DNA from 2 places in the Paenibacillus sp. FSL P4-0113 genome. Region 1 is predicted to be linked to the other one. Evidence: a T-box and tRNA genes for the amino acid it is inferred to sense, from the RefSeq annotation. Region 1 holds a T-box; the other holds one or more tRNA genes.
The links. The T-box of region 1 lies ahead of ileS (isoleucine--tRNA ligase). A T-box ahead of a tRNA ligase gene usually reads a tRNA of that ligase, here a tRNA-Ile.

Region 1 (2,730 bases):
ATCGGTAATTTTATGACGATGCATTTGCAGCAGGTACACCGTGTTCATGTATGGACAGAACTATTGCCTGTAGCGAGTCTGCGAACGAAGGAAGTTGCATTAGAGACGCTAGACCTGACGGTCGCTTCTTTGCGTCTGGACGGTATTGCTAGCGATGTGTACAAGCTAAGCCGCAGTAAAATATTAACACCGATTCGGGCGGGACGGTGCAGGGTAAATTGGAAGGTGGAGGAGAATCCATCCACTCCACTTAAAGCTGGAGACGTTATTTCCATGCAGGGTTTTGGGCGTTTCAAAGTGCTTGAAACAGACGGGATGACAAAAAAGGGAAGATTCCGTGTCAAAATTGGTAAGTTTGTATAGCTGTAGGCAGGAATCACGAGCTTTCTGTCGAAAGAATTAAGCTATAGCGAAGAACTGGAACGATTTTGCTCTGTACAGTATTCACAAAACGGGGTATGATGACCGATAGATGATAGTGAGCGTCGTGACGCGGAAAATGTATTTTTGTCAATCTTATAGGAGGTGGACGGCATGCCATTAACGCCATTGGATATACATAACAAGGAATTTGCCCGCCGGCTTCGCGGTTATGATGAGGATCAGGTTAATGAATTTTTGGATCAGGTGATCAAAGATTACGAGGGCGTTATTCGTGAAAATAAAGAACTGAGCACCGAGTTGTTGAACGTACAGGAGAAGCTCGATCATTTCGCGACCATTGAGGATACGCTGAGTAAGACGATTATCGTAGCGCAGGAAGCCGCAGATGAAGTTCGTAACAACGCCAAGAAAGAATCCCAACTGATCGTGAAGGAAGCGGAAAAAAATGCGGACCGTATTGTGAACGAAGCATTGTCCAAATCCCGCAAGATCGCGTTGGAGGTTGAAGAGCTGAAGAAGCAGGCATCGATTTACCGAGCACGGTTTCGTACACTGGTGGAAGCACAGCTTGACTTGTTAAGCCAAGACGGCTGGGAAGCTCTTGAAAACCGGGAACGCGAAGTACTGGAGCGCGAGCGTGAGATGAAGGAAATTTATTAATTTCATTTCTGACAAGCTTTTATTAGACGTTGTTAGGGTTGACTTTTCACTTTAAACAGGCTATAACTGTAAATACTATACTGAATTCAATGATTATCCGTCCGTCGGCTGATGGTTGTTATTCAAGGTAACGATGTTGCTGTTTAATATTCGATGAATTTAACATGTTTAATTCGTTGATGGGAACGAGTACGTCATGATTTGTCCCTCAGAGAGTTGGCCTTCCGGTGCAAGCCAACGTTCAGAACATGACCGAAGATCCTCCCGGAGAAGTGAGCTGAAGCGCTTAAGATGTATGGCGTGTGTAAGCAATCACCGTTTGCCATGCGTTATAATGGCGCCCTGCTGTAGTTGAGTGGGGCTCAGAGAGCCGTGATGAGACTGTATTTTTAGAATGGTCTATTTTTACGGAATCAGGGTGGTAACGCGAGCACAGTCTCGTCCCTTTACAGGGATGGGGCTTTTTTGTTGCTTTTTTTAGGAAATGCTAGGGAAATCAATGATGAGCAGAGAGGGAGTATGACAGTATGAACAGAGTGGATGTTAAAGAAAAAGCACGGTCCCGTGACCTGCGCATCCTGAGCAAATGGAAGCAGGAGGACACATTCCGTAAATCCATTACAAATCGTGAAGGAAAGCCAAATTTTGTGTTCTATGAGGGCCCACCAACAGCTAACGGTAAACCGCATATCGGTCACGTGCTGGGCCGTGTAATTAAGGATTTTGTGGGCCGCTATCAGACAATGAAGGGATACCGCGTCGTACGTAAGGCAGGCTGGGACACGCATGGCTTGCCGGTAGAATTAGGTGTACAGAAGCAACTGGGGATCTCCCATAAACCTGAAATTGAAGAATACGGCGTTGAAAAGTTTATAAAAAAATGTAAGGCGAGCGTGTTTGAATACGAGCAACAATGGCGTGATCTAACCGAAGCGATCGGATACTGGACAGACCTCGATAACCCGTACATTACATTGGATAATAACTATATCGAGAGCGTATGGAACATTTTGGCGACCATTCATGAAAAAGATCTGCTGTATCGTGGTCATCGTGTGAGTCCGTATTGTCCGGATTGTCAGACAACGCTAAGTTCTCATGAAGTAGCGCAGGGCTACAAAGATGTAAAGGATCTGAGTGCCACGGCCAAATTCAAGCTGCATAGCAGTGGTGAATATGTACTGGCTTGGACGACAACACCTTGGACCTTGCCGAGTCACGTGGCGCTTGCCGTCAACCCTGAACTGGAATATGCACGTGTGAAGCAGGAAGACGGTGTATACATCGTTGCTAAAAATCTGGTTGAAGACGTCATTAAAGGCGAGCATGAAGTAATTGGCACGCTATCTGGTTCAGAACTGGTTGGCCAAACCTATACCCCGCCATTTACGTATTTTCAGGCTGAGAAGGGTAATCAGATTCTGGGTGCGAAGTTTGTAACAGATTCCAGCGGTACAGGTATCGTTCATATGGCTCCAGCGCATGGTGAAGATGATTACCGGGTATGTCGTGAAAATGGTGTTGAGTTCATCAACGTGGTGGATCTTCAAGGTAACTATGTAGAGGAAATCACTGATTTTGCAGGTCGTTTTGTGAAAGACTGTGATGTAGATATTGTAAAAATGCTGTCCGAAAAAGGCCTGCTGTACAGCAAGGAAAAATACGAGCATAGCTATCCGTTCTGCT
Region 2 (2,730 bases), 2.5 Mb from region 1:
ATCGTATCTAGGTTCTAACTTGGTACCGTGAACCGGTGCGAGGACAGTGTCAGGTGGGCAGTTTGACTGGGGCGGTCGCCTCCTAAAGAGTAACGGAGGCGCCCCAAGGTTCCCTCAGAATGGTTGGAAATCATTCGAAGAGTGCAAAGGCAGAAGGGAGCTTGACTGCGAGACCTACAAGTCGAGCAGGGACGAAAGTCGGGCTTAGTGATCCGGTGGTACCGCATGGAAGGGCCATCGCTCAACGGATAAAAGCTACCCTGGGGATAACAGGCTTATCTCCCCCAAGAGTCCACATCGACGGGGAGGTTTGGCACCTCGATGTCGGCTCATCGCATCCTGGGGCTGAAGTAGGTCCCAAGGGTTGGGCTGTTCGCCCATTAAAGCGGTACGCGAGCTGGGTTCAGAACGTCGTGAGACAGTTCGGTCCCTATCTGTCGTGGGCGTAGGAAATTTGAGAGGAGCTGTCCTTAGTACGAGAGGACCGGGATGGACGTACCGCTGGTGTACCAGTTGTTCCGCCAGGAGCACCGCTGGGTAGCTATGTACGGAAGGGATAAGCGCTGAAAGCATCTAAGCGTGAAGCCCCCCTCAAGATGAGATTTCCCAGTATGTAAGACCCCTTGAAGACGACGAGGTAGATAGGTTGGGGGTGGAAGTGCAGTAATGCATGGAGCTGACCAATACTAATCGGTCGAGGGCTTATCCTAAGAATAAAACGCAAATGAGTTTCGGATCCAGTTTTCAAGGTGTAACCTTGAAGGTATGTAGAAATACATACGAAATACGCATTGAAATTCATTCACACAGCTGTGATGAACCGAGTTTCAATACGGTAGAATTTGCATATCAAATTCATGTTTGGTGGCGATAGCGGAGGGGTTCCACACGTACCCATCCCGAACACGACCGTTAAGCCCTCCAGCGCCGATGGTACTTGGACCGCAGGGTCCTGGGAGAGTAGGACGTCGCCAAGCGATATCCTTTAGAGGATGATAAATTTTTACATGTTAGGGCCTTTAGCTCAGCTGGTTAGAGCGCACCCCTGATAAGGGTGAGGTCGGTGGTTCGAGTCCACTAAGGCCCACCACTTCTAGAATAACAAAAAGATTGGGGCCATAGCTCAGCTGGGAGAGCGCCTGCCTTGCACGCAGGAGGTCAGCGGTTCGATCCCGCTTGGCTCCACCAATATTCCCTGATAGCTCAGTTGGTAGAGCACTCGACTGTTAATCGAGTTGTCACAGGTTCGAGTCCTGTTCGGGGAGCCATATTTTGAATATTTCTGACTTTTATATATTAAGGTGGCGGCGTAGCTCAGCTGGCTAGAGCGTACGGTTCATACCCGTGAGGTCGGGGGTTCGATCCCCTCTGCCGCTACTCGGAGAGATACCCAAGTGGCTATAAGGGGACCCTCTGCTAAGGGGTTAGACTGCGAAAGTGGTGCGAGGGTTCGAATCCCTCTCTCTCCGCCATAAATTTATTGAGACCAGAACTTATTTTGCAAGGCCCGTTGGTCAAGGGGTTAAGACACCTCCCTTTCACGGAGGTAACAGGGGTTCGAATCCCCTACGGGTCATAATATGGAGGCTTAGCTCAGCTGGGAGAGCATCTGCCTTACAAGCAGAGGGTCGGGGGTTCGATCCCCTCAGCCTCCACCATAAGAAAATTTGAGAAATGCTTTTTAATGTCGCGGGGTGGAGCAGTTCGGTAGCTCGTCGGGCTCATAACCCGAAGGTCGTAGGTTCAAATCCTGCCCCCGCAATTAATTTCCTATTGGAAATGCCTCTGGAACTGTGGTGTAGAGGCCTAACATGCCTGCCTGTCACGCAGGAGATCGCGGGTTCGAATCCCGTCAGTTCCGCCATTTTAGCTTCATATATAATTGGCATATATAGTGCGGATTATATGATGTAGTAATAAAATTTAATATGGCTCGGTAGCTCAGTCGGTAGAGCAGAGGACTGAAAATCCTCGTGTCGGCGGTTCGATTCCGTCCCGAGCCACCTTTCAAGTGGGAAATGAGTAATGTGCCGGTGTAGCTCAACTGGTAGAGCAACTGACTTGTAATCAGTAGGTTGGGGGTTCAAGTCCTCTCGCCGGCACCATTTTGGAGGATTAGCGAAGTGGCCAAACGCATCAGACTGTAAATCTGCTCCCTTACGGGTTCGGTGGTTCGAATCCATCATCCTCCACCAGTCTTTTCATAATCATATGGCGGTCGTGGCGAAGTGGTTAACGCACCGGACTGTGACTCCGGCATTCGTGGGTTCAAGCCCCATCGGCCGCCCTTTATTCTTAATTTATTGGGGATTAGCCAAGCGGTAAGGCAACGGACTTTGACTCCGTCATGCATAGGTTCAAATCCTATATCCCCAGCCATTAAGAGCCATTAGCTCAGTTGGTAGAGCACCTGACTTTTAATCAGGGTGTCGAAGGTTCGAGTCCTTCATGGCTCACCATTTATAATTACTTTGCGGTCGTGGCGGAATTGGCAGACGCGCACGGTTCAGGTCCGTGTGGGCTAACCCCCCGTGGAGGTTCGAGTCCTCTCGACCGCACCATATTTTGCGGACGTGGCTCAGCGGTAGAGCATCGCCTTGCCAAGGCGAGGGTCGCGGGTTCGATTCCCGTCGTCCGCTCCATTATCCATACGGCGCCATAGCCAAGTGGTAAGGCAAAGCTCTGCAAAAGCTTCATCCCCAGTTCAAATCTGGGTGGCGCCTTGACTAC

Region 2: it has a tRNA-Ile gene. The T-box ahead of ileS (isoleucine--tRNA ligase) is inferred to sense a tRNA for this amino acid. The anticodon was not compared.

The regions. Positions count from the first base shown of each region.
Region 1 is NZ_JBBPAZ010000001.1:1,483,487-1,486,216, reverse strand. Features, by position in the region: gene MKX46_RS06100 (YlmH family RNA-binding protein) at 1-363, shown strand, start outside; gene MKX46_RS06095 (DivIVA domain-containing protein) at 535-1,044, shown strand; T-box leader at 1,212-1,493, shown strand; gene ileS (isoleucine--tRNA ligase) at 1,572-2,730, shown strand, end outside.
Region 2 is NZ_JBBPAZ010000001.1:4,027,656-4,030,385, forward strand. Features, by position in the region: rRNA gene MKX46_RS17315 (23S ribosomal RNA) at 1-710, shown strand, start outside; rRNA gene rrf (5S ribosomal RNA) at 861-977, shown strand; tRNA gene MKX46_RS17325 (tRNA-Ile) at 1,014-1,090, shown strand; tRNA gene MKX46_RS17330 (tRNA-Ala) at 1,113-1,188, shown strand; tRNA gene MKX46_RS17335 (tRNA-Asn) at 1,193-1,268, shown strand; tRNA gene MKX46_RS17340 (tRNA-Met) at 1,304-1,377, shown strand; tRNA gene MKX46_RS17345 (tRNA-Ser) at 1,381-1,472, shown strand; tRNA gene MKX46_RS17350 (tRNA-Glu) at 1,505-1,576, shown strand; tRNA gene MKX46_RS17355 (tRNA-Val) at 1,583-1,658, shown strand; tRNA gene MKX46_RS17360 (tRNA-Met) at 1,689-1,762, shown strand; tRNA gene MKX46_RS17365 (tRNA-Asp) at 1,788-1,864, shown strand; tRNA gene MKX46_RS17370 (tRNA-Phe) at 1,931-2,003, shown strand; tRNA gene MKX46_RS17375 (tRNA-Thr) at 2,030-2,105, shown strand; tRNA gene MKX46_RS17380 (tRNA-Tyr) at 2,110-2,195, shown strand; tRNA gene MKX46_RS17385 (tRNA-His) at 2,215-2,287, shown strand; tRNA gene MKX46_RS17390 (tRNA-Gln) at 2,305-2,379, shown strand; tRNA gene MKX46_RS17395 (tRNA-Lys) at 2,384-2,459, shown strand; tRNA gene MKX46_RS17400 (tRNA-Leu) at 2,474-2,561, shown strand; tRNA gene MKX46_RS17405 (tRNA-Gly) at 2,568-2,642, shown strand; tRNA gene MKX46_RS17410 (tRNA-Cys) at 2,653-2,723, shown strand.